Regions from separate parts of the Clostridium sp. JNZ J1-5 genome, predicted to be linked through region 1. Evidence: riboswitches for the same ligand, from Rfam matches in the RefSeq annotation. Region 1 holds a riboswitch; the other holds the start of a gene.
The links. A riboswitch is a leader RNA that binds a small molecule or an ion and turns the genes downstream of it on or off. The one in region 1 is predicted to bind lysine.
Positions count from the first base shown of each region.

Region 2: linked by a shared signal. The riboswitch ahead of ACWW38_RS16210 (Na+/H+ antiporter NhaC family protein) and the one ahead of ACWW38_RS05910 (aspartate kinase) in region 1 are both predicted to bind lysine.

Region 1 is NZ_CM132773.1:1,241,531-1,251,859, reverse strand. It holds gene ACWW38_RS05925 (class I SAM-dependent methyltransferase) at 1-424, opposite strand, end outside; gene ACWW38_RS05920 (small, acid-soluble spore protein, alpha/beta type) at 565-792, opposite strand; gene ACWW38_RS05915 (hypothetical protein) at 1,047-1,463, shown strand; lysine riboswitch at 1,566-1,738, shown strand; gene ACWW38_RS05910 (aspartate kinase) at 1,881-3,080, shown strand; gene lysA (diaminopimelate decarboxylase) at 3,115-4,416, shown strand; gene ACWW38_RS05900 (GH36-type glycosyl hydrolase domain-containing protein) at 4,587-10,329, shown strand, end outside.
Region 2 is NZ_CM132773.1:3,376,754-3,387,082, forward strand. It holds gene ACWW38_RS16165 (aconitate hydratase) at 1-510, shown strand, start outside; gene ACWW38_RS16170 (isocitrate dehydrogenase (NAD(+))) at 551-1,549, shown strand; gene ACWW38_RS16175 (AzlC family ABC transporter permease) at 1,689-2,417, shown strand; gene ACWW38_RS16180 (AzlD domain-containing protein) at 2,410-2,712, shown strand; gene ACWW38_RS16185 (amino acid ABC transporter substrate-binding protein) at 2,998-3,831, shown strand; gene ACWW38_RS16190 (amino acid ABC transporter permease) at 3,913-4,560, shown strand; gene ACWW38_RS16195 (amino acid ABC transporter ATP-binding protein) at 4,575-5,306, shown strand; gene ACWW38_RS16200 (argininosuccinate synthase) at 5,397-6,596, shown strand; gene argH (argininosuccinate lyase) at 6,696-8,009, shown strand; lysine riboswitch at 8,131-8,306, shown strand; gene ACWW38_RS16210 (Na+/H+ antiporter NhaC family protein) at 8,439-10,181, shown strand.

The DNA of each region.
Region 1 (10,329 bases):
TATTTAGCAGAGTAGAAGTTTTACCTTCGACATGTTGGCTATTTATATTGCATAAAGTAGAAGAATCTGTTTTAGAATTGGTAGAATCTATATCTTTTACTTCGACATTTTTCATAGTAACATTTTTATTATCAGCTGAGATTAGAATATTTGTTCCTCTTTCGCTGTAAATAAACTCCAAAGAATCGTAATTCTCAGACTCTTCTATTATTTTATCTAAAATAATTTTAATATTTTCAACATGAGTTATTCCATTAAAATTATACTTAATTTTACCATTATCATAAGAACCATTACCGTTAAATGTTTTAAGGCCTGTTTTAAAGGTTACTGCTAAACCTTTGAATATAGAATTATTTTCTGAAAATCTATTGTCTATTCCCATAAAGAAAAGATTTAATTTATTTAAACTTTGCTTATTCATATGTAACTTTTCAAATCCTCCGTCTCACTTAATATTTGATAGGTATAGTATATCAGAATGTTATTATAAAGTTCAATTATGGATATAAAAATATAAAACCATATTAAGAAAGACTACTGGAAACACCAATAGTCTTAAAATTATTTTTTTTTATCTACCATTTGTTGTTCAACGGAAGCAATCATTCTTCTCATCATTTCTCCACCTACATTGCCTGCATTAGCCATTCTTCCAACTATTTTTGATGGAGTGTCTCCCATATATTCATGTTTATCAGTATATCCTTCAAGACCCATATCTTTAGCTACTTCCATTTTAAATTTTTCTAATCCTGAACTTGCTGAAGGTACAAGAGGTTTACGTGCCATAACTTTTCTCCTTTCGTAATATTAATTATTGTATAATTAGCTTTTGCAAAATATAAATTTGCATACTGTGAAATATATTGAAAATTTTTATAGAAGGTCTAAAATTATGTAACTAACAGTATAATGAATTCATATATTGATGAGTAGAAGATTTTTGTCAAATATGCATATATACAAGGAAATTCTGTGATTGTGTCTATAAATATCATGTGGGATAATAGATTCAATAAAACAGAATAAAGGAAGTAGTTGTTATGGAAGAATTAAGTGAATTTTTAGGATGGATTACAGCTGTAGCTTTTGGACTTGCTGTACTTAACTATTTCATTAAGTATGTGAATAGAAAATTTATAAATAATGTATCAAAAGAAAATCCTAGTTTAGCAAAAAATTATAGAATTATTATGAGATACTTTATAAGATATCATAGATTGTTTGGAATTATTGCAACTGTAGCTGTAAGTATACATTTTATTGTTATATATACAACTCAGGGTATTTTATCTTATACAGGTATTATAGCAGCAATAGCTATGATATTAGTATTTTCACTGGGGGTTTTCGGAACACGGATACAAAAGAAGGTCAATGGTGGTTGGGTAAAAATACATAGAGGAATTTCATTTATATTAATAATAGCAATTGTAGTACATTTAATTACCAAAATATAGAGTAACGAGTTTTTATAAAAATAGTTGCATAATTATAATTTTCATGTTAAACTATGAATAATTTAATTTTTAGAAATATAAAAATTTAATAATACGTTGGTTACCTAGGGTAGAGGTGCTGTAATTATTAGTATTTATTCGGAGTCGGCGGACTATGAGGAATAGAAAAAGGAATTATGGCCGAAGAAAATAAGATGGCAAAATTGTTTTCTGGCTTTGCACAAAATATGTGTAAAGTTGTCGCGTAATAAGTTACGTGGAGAGCTACAAGGTACACTGAGTTCGAAATATATTATATATATTACATTCGTATAATTATATTGCGACGAGGGTGTCCTTGTCGCAATATTTTTTTATTTATTAGGAAATTATAAGTTATAATGATGTCTCATGCTACATTATAAGGGGGCTTGAAAAATGGGAATTGTAGTACAAAAATACGGAGGAAGTTCTGTTGCTACAACTGAAAAAATTAAAAAGATTGCTGAAACATTAGTAAAAAGAAAAAAGAAAAAAGATGATTTAGTAGTTGTAGTATCGGCTATGGGAGACACTACAGATGATTTAATTTCACTGGCAAAACAAATATCTAATAATCCCGATAAAAGAGAACTTGATGCGTTGCTATCTACGGGAGAAATGATGTCTTGTGCACTGCTATCTATGGCTATCAAGGAGTTAGGATATAATTCAGTTAGTTATACAGCTTACCAAATTGGAGTTAAAACTACTGGACAATATGGAAAAGGATTAATTGATGATATAGATGATACTAGAATAAGACAAAGTTTAAAACAAGATAAAATTGTAATTGTAGCAGGATTTCAAGGAATAAATAATGAAGGAGATATAATCACATTAGGTAGAGGTGGATCAGATACTTCTGCAGTAGCATTAGCAGTAAAGCTTGGTGCTATATGTGAAATCTACACAGATGTAGATGGAATATATAGTGTTGATCCTAGAAAATATAAAGATGCCAAGAAATTAGATGCAATAGATTATGAAGAAATGCTGGAACTTTCTAGTTTAGGAGCTCAAGTTATGCATTCAAGATCTATCGAATTGGCTGAAAAATACGAAATCCCATTATATGTAGGATTGAGTAATAGTGATATCCAAGGAACGGTTATTAAGGGGGTAGATAAAATGAACTTAGAGAGTAAGCCAGTGACAGGACTTGCTACCAGTGATGATGATATAGCAGTAACTTTGAAAGAGATAAATTCAGATATAAATATATTATCTAATTTGTTTGAAGCTATAGGAAGCAGAAAAATTAATATAGATATGATAAGTCAAACAGCACCATTAAATGGCAAAGTGAATGTTTCCTTTACAATTCCAAAAGATGAACAGGAAGAATGCATGGGTATAATTAAAAACTTTGCTAAAGATGAGTATATATCTATAGATAATAACATTACAAAGTTTTCAGTAGTTGGAATTGGAATGAAGAATACTTCAGGAGTTGCAGCAAGAATGTTTAAGTTATTTAGTGAAAATGATATAAATGTGAAAATGATAACTACATCTGAGATAAGAATTACTTGTGCTATAAGCCAAGAAGATAAGACAAAGGCTATTCAAATCATAGCAAAAGAATTTAATCTTTAGTTGGTGAATATTATATTGAATGGGGGCTTATAAATTGAAATTATTTGGAACTATGGAAATATTAAATAATCAATTATGTATAGGTGGTATTAGTACTATTGAATTAGCTAGGGAATTTGGAACTCCGCTTTATGTAATGGATGAAAAATTAATTAGGGATAATTGTAAAATGTTTTATAAAAGTTTTAAGGCTGACAAAAGTATAAATAGAGTAGCTTATGCCGGGAAAGCTTTTTTAACCATAGCCATGTGTCAAATTATAGATGAAGAAGGATTGTATCTTGATGTAGTTTCAGGAGGAGAATTATATACAGCTTATAAAAGCGGTTTTCCAATGGAAAAGATATATTTCCACGGAAATAATAAGACTATAGAAGAAATAGAGATGGGAATTAAGCTAGGGGTTGGAAGATTTGTTGCAGACAATTTTTATGAAATCGAAAAAATAAATGAAATAGCAAAAAAATACAATAAAGTTCAAAAGGTATTGTTAAGAATAACTCCAGGAATAGAAGCCCATACTCATGAGTATATAAAAACTGGTCAAGTAGATTCTAAATTTGGATTTACATTACTTGAAAATCAAACATTAACAGCCGTACAAAAAGCTAATATGCACACAAATATAGAGCTAATGGGATTTCATTGTCATATTGGGTCTCAAATTTTTGAAATCGAACCTTATAGAGAAGAAGTTAGAATAATGCTTTCTTTAATAAAAGAGGTTAAAGATAAATTAGGATTTGAAATCAAGGAATTAGATTTAGGTGGAGGCTTTGGAATTTATTATGAAAGTGGAGACTCTCCAAGAAAATTTAATGAATTCTGTGAAGCTATATTAGATGAAGCAGAAAAGGTTTCAGAAGAATTAGAGATAACTTTACCATCATTAACTATTGAACCAGGAAGATCTATAGTAGGAAATGCAGGTACTACTCTTTATACAGTAGGAGCAATTAAGCAAATACCAGAAGTAAGAAAGTATGTAGCTGTAGATGGGGGTATGACAGATAATATAAGGCCTGCATTATATAGAGCACAATATGAATGTGTGATTGCTAATAAGGTAGAATCTTTTATATCTAGAGAAACTGTAACAATATCAGGAAAGTGTTGTGAATCAGGAGATATACTTTTAAATGACGTTGAAATATCAGAAGTAGAAAGTGGAGATATATTAGCTGTATTAAGCACTGGAGCTTATGGCTATTCTATGTCTAGTAATTACAACAAAATTCCTAGAGCGGCAGTAGTTTTAGTAGGGGATGGAAACGCAAAAGTAATCTGCAAGAGGCAATCATACGAAGACTTAATTGCCAATGAAATTAGGTTATAGCCAAACAATAAATTAGCCATCAAAATTTAAAAAATATAAAAAAGGAACTTATGTTAATAGTTTTTTAGCATAAGTTCCTTTTTATTTTTGTTTAATCTTAGCTTTTTGGGGAACAATAGTTAGGCATAAAATTTTACAGTGATATAAATGTAATGAAGGAGTGACTTTAAATGTCTTATATAATAACACTTATATCTGTAGCTATTATTATGACTCTTTATGTAACTTTAAAAAATGGAAAAAAGGTTGAAAATAATATACTAGGGGACATCCCAGTAATTGATATCAATAAAGAGGATTTAGAAAAACACGCTATAGAAATATCAAGAAATGATTCTTATACAAAAAATACAAATTGTAGAAGAAAACTTATAAAAAGTTTAGATTTAAGTTACAAGAAAATAATAGAGGGTTATGATCATATAGATAAAGATGTTAGAAATAAAAGAGAAGTAGCTCCAGCTTCTGAATGGATTTTAGATAATTTATATTTAATTGAAAAAGAATATAAACATATTAAATATAACATGCCTAAAACATACTATAAAAATCTGCCCATAATAGATAAAGGTATAATGAAAGGCTACCCAAGAGTCTATCATATAGCAGTTGAATTAGTATCACATACTGACGGAAATATAGATGAGGATACTATAGAAAAATTTGTAAAAGCATATCAAACTAATTCTGTGCTAACCAGTGGTGAAATTTGGGCGTTACCTATAATGCTTAGAATAGCACTAATACAAAATATAAGCAAAATTACTGAAAAAATAGTATTTGATTCAAATGAAAAAGAAAAGGCCGATATAATTGCAGATAGATTAATAAGTTCAGTGGAAAGTAAAAAAGTAACTAGAGAAATTCAAGAGATTTCTAAAGAAGATATAGATTTTACTTCACATTTTACAGAAAGATTATTGAAAATATTGAGAGATAATGGGGTAGACTCTCCGGAGATATATATTTGGATAGATGAAAAGCTAGAATTGAAAGAAACAAATTCTGAAAAAATGATAAATTTAGATCACCAAGAACAAGCTTCATACCAGTTTTCTATTGGAAATTCAATTAATTCTATTAGAGAGGTAGAAGCGTTAAATTGGAGAGAAAGTTTTGAAAGACTAAGTTTTGTTGAAAATGTATTGAGAAATGATCCTGCAAATATATATGCTAGCATGGATTTTGAATCTAGGGATTATTATAGACATAAGATAGAAAAGTTAGCACGTGTTATGAAAAAACCTGAATCTTTTATAGCTAAAAAGGCAATTCAATGTGCTAAAGAAGCAGAAATGATTGAAGGCAAAGAATATGAAAAACATGTAGGGTATTATATTATAGACAATGGAGTAGAATGTCTTAAATCCAAATCAGGGTTTAAGGATAAAGGGTTGAATAGTATTAAAAATACTACAAAAAGACATTCGGTGCAATATTACATAGGAACTATAATAACTGGAACTATCGTTATGATGCTTATATTCCTTAGTTCAAGTTATATAAATGATACAGAAAAAATTTTATGGAGATATATAATTGCTGCTCTAGTACTTATAATACCATGTAGTGAAATAGTAACTTCTTTTTTTAATTGGAGTATTAACAATTTAAGCACTCCAAAGTTTGTGCCTAAAATAGAATTAGAACAGGGCATTGGAGAAGAAAATAGAACTATAGTGGTAATTCCAACAATTATAGATACTGTGCAGAGAGCTTATGAATTAATAAGTAGTATGGAAGTATATTATTTAGCTAACTTAGATAAAAATCTATATTTTGCAATCTTAAGTGATTTTAAAGATAGCAACGAAAAGGAAAATAAAGATGATAAACGTATAATAGAAGCTGCTTTAAAAGATGTAGAAAGACTTAATAAGAAATATTGTAAAGATAGAGAAGATATATTTTATTTTTTCAGTAGATATAGACAATTTAATGAAAAAGAAGGAATATGGCTAGGGTGGGAGAGAAAACGAGGAAAGCTTGTAGAATTTAACTCTCTAATCAGAGGAAATAAAAATACAAGTTACGATATTATAAGCGGAAATATAGAACAGCTTTATAAAGCTAAATACGTGATAACTTTAGATTCTGATACTCAACTTCCGCGAGACAGTGCTAAAAAGTTAATTGGAGCCATGAGCCATATTTTAAATAGGCCTTGTATTGATAAAGATAAAAAAAGAGTAATAAGAGGATATGGATTAATGCAACCTCGGGTAAGTATCAGCACCTTAAGTGCTAATAAAACTATTTTCTCAAGAATTTTTTCTGGGGAGACTGGAATAGATACTTATACAACAGCTATATCAGATGTCTATCAAGACTTATTTGGAGAAGGTATTTTTACCGGTAAGGGTATCTACCATATTGATACATTTAATTATATGCTAAGAGATGAAGTGCCTGAAAACTCAGTATTAAGCCATGATCTTTTAGAGGGAGAGTATGTTAGAACCGCTCTTGTTACTGATATAGAATTAATCGATGGTTATCCTGCTTATTATATAGCAAGTGCTAAAAGACTCCATAGATGGGTTCGTGGAGATTGGCAGTTGCTTCCTTGGATTAGAAAGAAAAATTTTAATAAGCCATTATCAAGGTGGAAGTTAATAGACAATTTAAGAAGAAGTTTACTAGCTCCTTGTATAATTTTGCTAATCGCCTTATCATTTGATATTTTACCAGATGGAGATGACAAATGGATTATGGCAGCTATAGTGGCTTTAATAAGCCCGCTGCTATTTGATGTTACAGAATCTGTATCATCACCAATAAGGGGAATCAGCATGTCAGGTAAAATAAATAGCAGCAAAACTGCTCTAGAGCAAGTATTTCTTATATTTTGTTTTTTACCTTATGTTGCCTATCTTATGGTAGATGCTATAGTTAGAACTATTTACAGAGTATTTGTAAGTAAAAAAAATCTTCTAGAGTGGCAGACTGCTGCTGATGCTGAAGCGAAATCTGGAAAAAGATTAAAAGATTATATAAGTGCAATGTGGATGGGAAGTTTAATAGCAGTAATATTATTGGCATTAGCTTTTAATAAATCTATAGATGAAGGAATATTTATGATTCCATCTTGTATAGTATGGTTTATAAGTCCATGGGTAGCTTGGTATATAAGTGGAGAAATAAAAGAAAAAAATTGCATAATAACTAGAGAACAAAAATTAATGTTAAGAAGAATTGGAAGAAAGACATGGGCTTATTTTGAGGATTTTGTTAATGAAGAGAATAATTGGTTAGCACCAGACAATTATCAAGAAGATCCTAATAATGGAGTTGCCCATAGAACATCTCCCACTAATATAGCTATGGGACTTACATCAAATTTGGTTGCCTATGATTTTGGATACATTGGATTAATTGAAAATATAGATAGAATAGATAAAGTATTAAAAAATATAGAAAGCTTACAGGGATATAAAGGCCACTTATTCAATTGGTATAATACTATAACTAAAGAGCCGCTACATCCTAGATATGTATCAACAGTTGACAGTGGTAACTTAGTTGGGTATCTATGGGTTATAGGAGAAGCATTAGAGGAGTATAAAAATGTTTCTTTTATCAATAAAGATATTAAAGATGGCATTCAGGATACTCTTTCCCTTGCAAATGAGGAAATATATAAAGAGCTCCAGATCAAAGATTATTATGAAAGTGAGTTAAATAATTTAAAAGATATAGATACAGATTTAGTTTCATTAAAAAAATATCTTTCATTGTTGTTGAACAAGTGCTCAAAAATTGAAGAATCTTATAATGAGAAAAATTCCTATTGGAACAATAAAATAAAGATAAACATAAATAATCTTTTAGATGAAGTTAATAATATTTTTTCTTATGTTGATTTTATGGATAAATATGATGAAAGAGAAAATGATTTAAACAGTAAATTAAATGATTTAGCATTTAAAATACCGCTGAAATGTATCAATGAAGAAATTGATAAAATAATTTTAGATGGTATAGATTTGGAATTAAAGAAACTATTAGAGAATACCGCTTCTGAAACTAGTAAGTTTATAGAGAAAATAGAAAACTTAAAAAATAAAGTAAATGATATGGTTAAAAATACAGATTTTAAAATGTTATATGATAAAAAGAGAGGACTTTTCTCTATAGGATATGATGTAGAAAGGGATAGTTTAGGGAAAAGTTATTATGATTTATTAGCTTCAGAGGCACGTCAAGCTAGCTTTATAGCCATAGCTAAGGGAGATGTAGATGTTAAGCATTGGTTTAAGCTAGGAAGGTCTATGTCAATAATAGGAAGAAATAAGGGGCTTGTTTCATGGACCGGAACAATGTTTGAATATTTAATGCCCCTATTAATTATGAAACCATATCCAAATACACTTTTAACTCAAACTTATAAAGCCATAGTTGAAGGTCAGAAAAGATATGCTCATATGAAAAAAGTTCCTTGGGGAATATCAGAGTCAGCTTACAGAGCTTTTGATGTAAGCTTAAATTATCAATATAAAGCCTTTGGAATTCCAGGTATAGGACTTAAAAGAGGACTAAAAAATGAATTGGTAGTATCACCTTACTCTACTATTTTAGCATTGCAAGTAGACACTCTAGAGTCTATTAATAATATAAATAAACTTATAAATAGAGGATTAGAAGGTAGATATGGTTTATATGAAGCTATAGACTATACTAAGGATAGGATACCAAAAGGAAATGAAGGTTCAATAGTAAAGTGCTTTATGGTTCATCACCAAGGAATGAGTTTAATGGCCTTAGATAATGCTTTAAAGGATAATATATTAAGAAAAAGATTTCATAACATTTCTGAAGTAAAGGCTACAGAATTACTTCTTCAGGAAAAGGTTCCAAACAGAGTAGTCTATGAAAGAGAACAAAGATTTGATCTAACAGAATTAAAAGAAGAAAAGCAAAATATAATTGTTAGAAGATACAATACAGCTAAGACTCCTTTGCCTGAGATACAACTTCTTTCAAATGGAAGCTATTCTCTTATGATATCAAACAGTGGAAGTGGATATGGTAAAAAAGAAGACATGACAATATATAGATGGAAAGAAGATGTAACCTTAGAAGGTAGTGGCATGTTCTTTTATATAAAAGATATCAAGTCGAAAAAATATTGGAGTGCTACTTATGAACCATGCAAAAATGAAGGAGATAGCTATGAAGTTATTTTTTCACAAGATAAGGCTGAATTTAAAAGAAGAGATGGAGATATATTAACTTATACAGAGATTACAGTATCTAGTGAAGATGATGCAGAGGTAAGAAGAATTTGTCTAACAAATAACGGAAATGAAACTAAGGTTTTAGAAATTACATCCTACTGCGAAGTAACTCTAGCTCCTCTCAACTCTGATATAGTTCATCCTGCTTTTAGTAATCTTTTTATAAGAAGTGAATTTATTCAAGAACCTGAGTGTATAATTGCAAATAGAAGGCCAAGGGCAAAAGGACAAAAGAAGCCTTATGTTGTTCAATGTATAGCCTTAGAAGGAAATTCAATAGGCACAACTCAATATGAAACTAGTAGAGTAAACTTTATTGGGAGGGGAAATAATCTAACACATCCTTTAGCTGTTGAGGAAGATGTTCCACTTAAAAATACTGTAGGAGCTGTGTTAGATCCAATAATAAGTATAAAAAAGAGGATTAAAATAGAGCCAGGAGAAACTTCTAAGATCTCTTACACTACAGCCGTAACAGATTCAAGAGAAGCTGCTATAGAGCTTGCAAATAAATATAAAGAAATGAAAAGTATAGATAGAGTATTTGAAATTGCATGTAGTCAAGGTATAGTGGAGATGAAATATTTAGGAATAAAGTCACCACAGGCAAACCTATATCAGAACATGGCAGCTAAAATATTATATCTAAGCAATCTATACAAAGATAGAGAGCACT
Region 2 (10,329 bases), 1.5 Mb from region 1:
ATAAAAGTAGGAGACAACATAACTACAGATCATATAATGCCATCAAATGCAAAATTATTACCATTTAGATCTAATATTCCTTATTTATCTGATTATTGTTTAGCACCATGTAATGAAGATTTCCCCAAAAGAGCTAAGGAAAATGGCGGAGGATTTATATTAGGTGGAGCTAACTATGGACAGGGATCAAGTAGAGAGCATGCAGCTTTAGTACCTCTTTATTTAGGAATAAAAGCTGTGCTTGCTAAATCTTTTGCTAGAATACACATGGCCAATTTGATAAACAATGGAATAATGCCTTTAGTATTCAATAATATTAATGATTATGATAATATAGATGAGTTTGATGAGCTTATTATGCAAAATGTTCTTCAAGGGATAGAAAGTGGAAAAATTATAGTTAAAAATAAAACTAAGAATAAGGAATACGAGATGAATTTACAGCTTTCTGAAAGACAAAAAGAGATGATATTAAAAGGTGGGCTTATAAACACTATTAAAGATAAATAATATAAAGCATTAGAATTGATCAGCAATTGGAGGTAACGTAATGAAATATGATGTGACTTTAATTCCGGGAGACGGAATTGGACCAGAGGTTATGATAGCAGCTAAGACTATAATTGATGCAAGTGGAGTACAAATTAATTGGGAAATGGTAGAAGCTGGTGAAAAGGTTATTGAAGAATATGGCACACCTCTTCCAAACTATGTAATAGAAAGTATTAAGAAAAATAAAGTAGCTATAAAGGGACCAGTTACTACTCCAATAGGGAAAGGCTTTAGGAGTGTAAATGTAGGACTTAGACAAGCACTTGATCTTTATGCTAATGTAAGACCCGTAAAAACTTATGAGGGTATAGCTTCAAGATATGAAAATGTAGATATTGTAATAGTTAGAGAAAATACAGAGGATTTATATGCAGGTATTGAACACAGTATAGGAGATGTGGCTGCTGAGAGTATCAAGATAATTACAAAAAAAGCTAGTGATAGAATAGCTGAATTTGCTTTTGACCTAGCAGAAAAACAAGGAAGAAAGAAAGTAACAGCAGTTCATAAGGCTAATATAATGAAATTATCAGATGGACTTTTCCTAAGATGCTCAAAAGAAGTGGCAGAGAAGCACAAAACTATTGAATTTTCAGATATGATAGTAGATGCTATGAGTATGAGATTAGTTCAATCTCCAGAAAATTATGATGTACTTGTTATGCCTAATTTATATGGAGATATTTTATCAGATATGGCGGCAGGATTAGTAGGAGGACTTGGTGTGGTTCCAGGTGCAAATATTGGGGACGGAATTGCTGTATTTGAAGCAGTTCATGGTTCAGCACCAGATATTGCTGGGAAGAATATAGCTAACCCTACAGCAGCTATACTAAGTGGAGTTATGATGTTAAGATATTTAGGAGAGTATGAAGCAGCAGAAAAAATAGATAATGCTGTAGCAAAGGTACTAAAAGAAGGAAAAGTAAAAACTTCTGACTTAGGTGGAAATGCAAAAACAATGGAGTTTGCAGAAGAAATAATTAGAAATCTATAACCTGTAAGTTTTAACATTAATATTTATAAAAGATGTGTAGATAGATTTGTCTATACATCTTTTATGTTATTAATTACATATTTATTAATTATAATTTCAAAATATGAACCAGTATACATAATTAAGAGGGGGATAATGGATGGAGTTAAACTTAGATTCAGATTATAAAACAGAGTTTAAGCAAGGTATGAAAGCAGGTATTCCGATATTTATGGGATATTTTCCAATTTCTATTACTTTTGGACTAATTGCAAAGGCTTCAGGTGTACATGGATTTCTAGCAGTATTAATGGCAGTGACAAATTTTACAGGAGCTACACAATTTATTGGAGTAAATATGTTTGCTCAGGGAATTGCTCTTAGCAATATTGTTTTGACCACTTTTATGATCAATGCAAGATACCTTTTAATGTCATTTTGTGTTGCTAATAAATTGAAAAATTCAGCCAGTACTAAAATAAAAGCTGCATTAAGTTTTGGAATTACAGATGAAGTTTTTGTTGTATCAATGACTAAAGAGGATTTAAAACCTAGTTTTATATTTGGAGCACAACTTGTTTCCTATTCAGGTTGGGTTTTGGGAACCATAGTAGGAGTTCTTTTGGCTAATATATTACCTGAGGGAGTTTCAAGCAGTATAGGTATTGCAATATATATAATGTTTTTAGGCTTACTTCTTCCAGCAGCAAAAGAATCTATTAAAATAGCAATTGTATCTGTTGTTGCCATGATAATTAGTTCTATCATATATTGGATTCCAATATTAAATAAAACTATTGGAAGTTGGAGAATAGTTATTACTATTATTTTAGCTTCTTTAATTGGAGCTGCACTTTTACCTAGTGAAGAAGGTGAAAAAAATGAATAGATTTCTTATTATGCTAATAGTAACAGGATTAGTAACTTATTTGACTAGAGCTATACCTATGATTTTTTATAGAGGAAAGGAACCAGGAAAATTTATAAAATCCTTTTTGGAATATATACCTTATGCTGCACTAGGAGGTCTTTTGTTCCCAGAAGTATTGTATTCTACAGGAAATTTAATAACAGCATTAGCTGGAGGAGTCTTTGCTAGTGTTTTGATATTAAAAAAGCAGAATATGATTGTTTCGGTATTAGGAACTATAGTGTTAGTATATTTTTTAAATTTATATTTTTAGCATCTGATTTAAGAGGTCTTTGAGAGTGTTCGCTCAAAGACCTTTTTTCTTTAATGGTTCTGTTTTAAATGAATGTTGATTTTTACATTCATTTAAAATTTTCCATATATTGATTTTTGTTCTTGATGAATAAAAATTCAAAAAAACAGAATAAATATTAGAAAAGGTATTGCATAAATATAATATATTATGTATAATTATTATATTAAAAGTTGGTTGTATATGGTAATTTATATCATAGATCCAACTAATACAGGGGATTAACAAATAGAGAGGTGTATAAATATGAAAAAAATAGGTGTTATTTTATTAGTTTTTATTATGGGACTTACATTATTAGTTGGTTGTGGAAAGGAGTCAGCTGCTAGTAATTCAAAAGGTACTGCAGGTACTGAAACTAAATCTGATAATTCTTTGGAGACAGTAAAGCAGGCAGGAAAATTAGTGGTTGGATTAGATGATGCTTACCCTCCAATGGAATTCAGAGATGAAAAAAACAATTTAGTTGGATTTGACATTGACTTAGCTAATGAAATTGGAAAAAAGCTTGGAGTTAAGGTAGAATTCATGACAACAGAATGGAATGGAATCTTATTAGCTCTTCAATCAAAGAAATTTGATATGATAATTTCAGGCTTAAGTATTACAGAAGAAAGAAAAAAATCAATAGCATTTTCAGAACCATATGTTATGGGTGGTCAAGTTATAGCAGTTAAAGCTGGAAATGATTCTATAAAAACACTTGCTGATTTAAAAGGTAAAAAAGTTGGTTGTCAAATGGGATCTACTGGACAGAAGGCCGCAGAAACTAACTTAAAAGATATTAAAGAGCTTAGAAAATATGGAAAGATAACAGAGGCTTTTAGTGAATTATCAATAGGAAGAGTAGATGCAGTTATTATGGATGCCCAAGTTGGTGGATATTATATAGCAAAGAAACCAGGTGAATTTGTAGTTTTAAAAGAAATGGTAAGTGAAGAACCTATGGGAGTAGGCTTCAAAAAAGAAGATAAGCAATTACAAAATGCCATTCAAAAGGCTATAGATGAATTAAAAGCAGATGGAACATTATCTAAGTTATCAGTTAAGTGGTTTGGATTTGATGCATATAAAAAATAGTAATAAAGATACCTCTGTATATTTGTGAATACAGAGGTATAGAAACTTAAAGGCTTATAGGATGGACTATGGGGGGATAATATGGATATAGCAATTTTAAAAAATATGCTTCCAATATTGCTTAAAGGAAGTATTATAACTATAGAACTTACAGTTATATCAGTAATTTTAGGAAGTGTTATAGGAATAATTGTAGCTACTTTGAAATTATCTAAAAGCAAAATAGTTGTTTCAATTGTATCTTTTTATACTTGGTTGTTTAGAGGAACTCCAATGCTTTTACAGCTTTTCTTTTTCTATTATGCACTACCATTTGTGGGACTAGAGTTAACTCCTATGAGTGCAGCTATAATTGGATTAAGCTTAAATTCAGGAGCATATATGGCAGAGATTATAAGAGGAGGAATACTTTCTATAGATAAAGGGCAGTTTGAAGCTTGCAAGGCATTAGGATTTACTTACTTTCAAACTATGAAAAAGGTAATATTACCTCAAACTTTTAGAGTAATAATTCCTTCTATAGGAAATGAGTTTATAACAATGCTCAAAGATACTTCACTTGTTTCCGCAATTGCAATGGAAGAACTTATGAGAAACGCACAATTACAAATTTCCTCTACAGCAAGACCTATAGAAGCTTTTTTTATAGCAGGATGCTTGTATTTACTTATGACAACAGTATTTACAACTATATTCTCTTTAACTGAAAGAAAGCTTTCAGTATATTAAGGATGGTGGTTAAGGTGAATATGATAGAAGCTAAAAATTTAACTAAAAAATTTGGAGATTTAACAGTTTTTGAAAATTTAAATGTTAAGGTAAAAAAAGGAGAAGTTTTAGTTATAATAGGCCCTTCTGGTTCAGGTAAGAGTACGTTTTTAAGATGTTTAAATACACTTGAGCTACCTAATGAAGGAGAAATTATTATAGAAGGTGAAAAGCTAAATATAAAAGATAAAAAGGATACAAGATTAAAAATAGAAAAAATGGGTATGGTTTTTCAAAACTTTAATCTTTTTCCACATATGACTGTAGAGCAGAATGTAATAGAAGCTCCAATTACAGTAAAGAAAGAAAAAAAAGAAGATGTTCTAAAAAAAGCAAATGAATTAATAAATAAGGTAGGATTAGGTGATAAAAAAGATTATTATCCATCTAAGCTTTCAGGAGGCCAAAAGCAGAGGGTTGCTATTGCTAGAGCTCTTGCTATGGACCCAGATATAATGCTTTTTGATGAGCCTACTTCAGCACTGGACCCTGAACTTGTAGGGGAAGTTTTAAATGTAATGAAAGATCTTGCAAAAGAGGGAATGACTATGGTGGTTGTTACTCACGAGATGGGATTTGCAAGGGAAGTTGGAGATAGAGTTATATTTATGGATGGAGGAAAAATAGTAGAAGAAGGTACTCCAGAGGATATTTTCAGCAATCCTAAGGAAGAAAGAACAAAAGCATTTTTAGATAAAATACTTTAATATTAATTAACAAAAATAGTTATTAAAATTTTGCAATTGCAAATCATATAAATTATTAACAACTGGGTAATGAAGAAAGGGGATTTAACAATGAAAGAAAAAGTAGTATTAGCATATTCAGGTGGATTAGATACATCTATTATTATACACTGGCTTAAGGAAAACTATGATTTAGAAGTTATAGCATGTTGTGTAAATGTAGGTCAAGATGAAGACTTTGAGGAGATTAGGAAAAAAGCAATAAAATCTGGAGCATCAAAGATATATATAGAAGATGTAACAGAAGAATTTATCACTGATTTCCTATTTAAAGGTGTTAAAGCCAATGCTATATATGAAGGTAAGTACCTTTTAGGAACATCTTTTGCAAGACCATTGATTGCTAAAAAACTTGTTGAGACAGCTCATAAAGAAGGTGCAAAATATATATGCCATGGATGTACAGGAAAAGGTAATGACCAAGTACGTTTTGAAGTTGGGATAGCATCTATTGATCCTTCTATAAATATAATAGCTCCATGGAGAATGTGGGACATTAAATCAAGAGAAGATGCTATAGATTATGCTAATACTAATGGAATAGAGGTACCAGTAACTAAAGAAAAGATATATTCAAGAGATAGAAATATTTGGCATACAAGTCATGAGGGCGGAGATTTAGAAAATCTAAAAAATGAACATAAGGGAGATATGTATCTTATGACAGTACCTCCAGAAAAGGCAAAAGATGAAGCTACTTATGTGGAGATATATTTTGAAAAAGGTATAGCAAAAAAAATTAATGGAGAAGAATTAAGTCCTGTAGAAATGCTTAATAAGTTAAATAAAATAGGTGGAGAAAATGGAATTGGTGTTGTAGATTTATTGGAAAATAGACTTGTTGGAATGAAATCAAGAGGTGTATATGAGACTCCAGGAGGTACAATATTATATGCTGCTCACAAAGAGTTAGAATATTTAACTGTTGAAAAAGAGTCTTTCCACTTTAAAGAAATGGTATCTCAAAAGTATGGAGAATTAGTATATAATGGATTGTGGTATACTACTTTAAAAGAAGCTCTTGATGCTTTTGTAGATAAAACTCAAGAAAAAGTAACTGGAAGTGTAAAATTAAAATTGTATAAAGGTAATATAATGTTTGCAGGAATGGAATCTCCTTATGCATTATATGAAGAGACAATATCTTCTTTTGGTGCAAGCGACTTATATGATCATAGTGATGCAGAAGGATTTATTAATCTTTTCGGACTGCCATATAAAATTAATGCTATGCTTAATAAAAATAAATAACTAAAAACATAATCGCTAATCTCTAGTCTCTAATCACTAAAAAGAGATAGAGATTAGCGATTAGTGATTGAAGACTAAAAGAACGGAGTGATTTTACTTATGAAACTTTGGGGAGGAAGATTTAAAAATGAAGAAAGTAAGCTTATGGAGGACTTTAATAGTTCCCTAAGCTTTGATAAAAGATTATATAGAGAAGATATTATAGGAAGTATTGCCCATGTAAAAATGCTAGCAAAATGCAAGGTTTTAAAGGAAGATGAAAAAGATACAATAGTAAAGGGGTTAAAGTCAATATTAGAAGATATTGAAGCTAAAAAACTTCTTATTGAAGGTGATTACGAAGATATTCACAGCTTTGTTGAGGTCAATCTAATTAGCAGAGTAGGAGAGGTTGGAAAAAAGCTTCATACAGGAAGAAGTAGAAATGACCAGGTTGCCTTAGATATGAGAATGTACTCTAAAGCAAAAGCCTATGAAGTTATAGAAAATCTAGATCAATTACTTAACACAATAAATGAACTTGCAATAAAAAATAATGTAATGATGCCAGGCTACACACATCTACAAAGGGCACAAGTGGTTACATTTAAGCATCATATGATGGCATATTACAGTATGCTGAAAAGAGATAAAAATAGAATTGTGAGTGACATCAATATAATGGATGAGAGCCCTCTTGGATGTGGAGCGTTAGCTGGAACTACTTATAATATTGATAGAGACTTTACTGCAGCTGAGCTAGGTTTTAAAAAACCTGTAGATAACTTTATGGATGGAGTAAGTGATAGAGACTATTTAATAAGTCTTTTATCTTCATTCTCTATAATAATGATGCATTTAAGTAGGCTAAGTGAGGAACTTATATTATGGAGCAGTAAAGAGTTTGATTTTATATCTATAAGTGATGAATTTTCAACTGGAAGTAGTATCATGCCTCAAAAGAAAAATCCCGATGCCGCTGAATTAATAAGAGGCAAAACAGGAAGAGTTTATGGAGACTTAATGGGACTTTTGACTACTATGAAAGGTATTCCACTAGCTTATAATAAAGATATGCAGGAAGATAAAGAGAGATTTTTTGATGGATTAGACACTGTTTTAAAGTCTTTAAAAGTTATGAATGGTATGTTAGATGGACTAAAAATAAAAGAAGATAATATGTATAATAGTGTTAAAAGAGGATTCTTAAATGCCACCGAAGCAGCTGACTATCTAGTAAACAAGGGGATGGCCTTTAGAGATGCGCATGGAGTAATCGGTTCTATAGTTTTATACTGTGAAGAAAATGGTTCAAGTATTGAGGAATTAAAATTAGAAGAGTTAAAGAATTTTAGTCAGCTTTTTGAAGAAGATGTATATGAATTTATAGACTACAAAAATACCTTATGCAGAGGAATAAAGAAATATATATAGTTTAATCTTACTTAAATAGTGAATATTTAGGTTTAAAATTAATTAAATTGAATAATTATTAATTTATAGGTTGACTATATTATGATAGTGTTATAAAATAATAAAAAAGCGTATATCGAAGTTTGTTGGTAGAGGTGCGATATTTAAGAGTATTGTTACGGAGAGAAGTACGATGATGTAGCAGGAAAGGAAATACCGCCGAAGCGTATAACGGATACTTTAAAGTTATACAGCTGGTCTTGCATAAAATATGTGTAAGATTGTCACAAGTAATATTTGTGGAGAGCTATCATTCAACTTGTTGGGTACTATTATAATTCTGTAGTATTTAATGAGCCTTGGGTGAAAACTCAAGGCTTTTGTTATTGTCTAAAGATGTTCTTCCGCAGAAGCTCGGTATATGATAAAAAGAAAACAGGGGGAAAATCAATGAAAAGAAAAAAGATGTTTTTACTTACTTTATTAATTATGGTTTTAGCATTTGCTACCACGGCTTTAGGGGTTGATCAAGAAGTAGCAAAGGCAAATGCAAATAACTTTGGGATGTGGACATTAATGCCACCGCTAGTTGCTATAATATTAGCTTTTATAACTAAAAATGTTGTAATATCACTATTCTTAGGAATACTTTCAGGAACAGTTATATTGCAATTAAAAGGAGCAAATGTATTTTATGCATTATTCCTTGGATTTTTTGATATAGTTAATAGATTAGTAGGGTCATTAGCAGATCCGTGGAATGCTGGTATTATACTTCAATGTTTAACAATTGGTGGACTTATAGCTCTAATTTCTAAAATGGGTGGAGCTAAGGCGGTAGCAGAATCATTAGCTAAAAAAGCTAAAAGCCCAACTAGTGCTCAATTGATTACTTGGTTTTTAGGAATATTAGTATTCTTTGATGATTATGCAAACTCATTAATAGTAGGTCCTATGATGAGACCAGTTACTGATAAAATGAAAATATCAAGAGAAAAACTATCTTTTATAGTTGATGCTACTGCAGCGCCAATTGCAGGTATTGCAGTTATATCAACATGGATAGGACTTGAACTTAGTTTAATTAAAGATGGATATCAATCTGTAGGACAAAATGTAAGTGCTTATAATATATTCCTACAAACTATTCCATATAGATTTTATAATATATTAATTCTTATATTCATAGTGTTTACAGCAATATTTTTAAGAGAATTTGGTCCAATGCTTAAGGCAGAAAGACGTGCTAGAGCTACAGGAGAAGTTTTACGTAAAGGTTCAAAACCAATGGTTTCATCAGAAGCTACAGAACTTGAACCAAAAGAAGGTATAAAATTAAGAGTTGCTAATGCAGTAGTACCTATACTAATTTTAGTTTTAGGAGCTTTCATAGGATTCTATTACAATGGTTATAACTCAATAATGGGTGGAGAAAATAAAGAATTAATTCAATTACTTAAAGATTCACCAATGTCATTTACTGGTATAAGAGAAGCTTTTAGTGCATCTGATGCAAGTATAGTTTTATTCCAATCAGCTTTAGTTGCTAGTATAGTAGCTATGATAATGGGAGTAAGACAAAAATTATTCACAGTAAGTGAAGCAATTGATACTTGGATACAAGGAATGAAATCTCTAATTATTACAGGTGTTATATTACTACTTGCTTGGTCTTTAAGCTCAGTAGTTAAAGAATTAGGAACTGCCTTATTCTTAGTAGGTGCGTTAAAAGATACATTACCTGCATTTATACTGCCAGCTATAATATTCATATTAGCTTCAATTATTTCATTTGCAACAGGTACTTCTTATGGAACAATGGGAATATTAATGCCACTTACAATACCTCTTGCATTTGCAATAAATCCTACTAATGCTTATATGATTACTGCTATTAGTTCTGTACTAACAGGATCCATATTTGGTGATCACTGTTCACCAATTTCGGATACAACTATACTTTCTTCCATGGGATCAGCCTGTGACCACATGGATCATGTTAACACTCAACTATTTTACTCTATAGTAGTTGGAATTATAACTGTAGTTGCAGGATATATTCCAGTAGGTCTTGGAGCACCTATATATATAGTACTTCCACTAGATATAATTCTCATTGGATTAGTAGTTAGATTTATAGGTAAACCTGTAAATGTCATTGAAGCAGAAGGCCAACTTGAAAAAGCTCAATAATCGAAATTATTATAAAATAAAAAAACATGTAGGATAAAATATGTCCTACATGTTTTTTATATTATGTTCTATTTTAAATGAATGTTGATTTTTACATTCATTTAAAACTTTCCATTAGTAAGTTAAGGCTGTTTTAAGAGATTGTTGA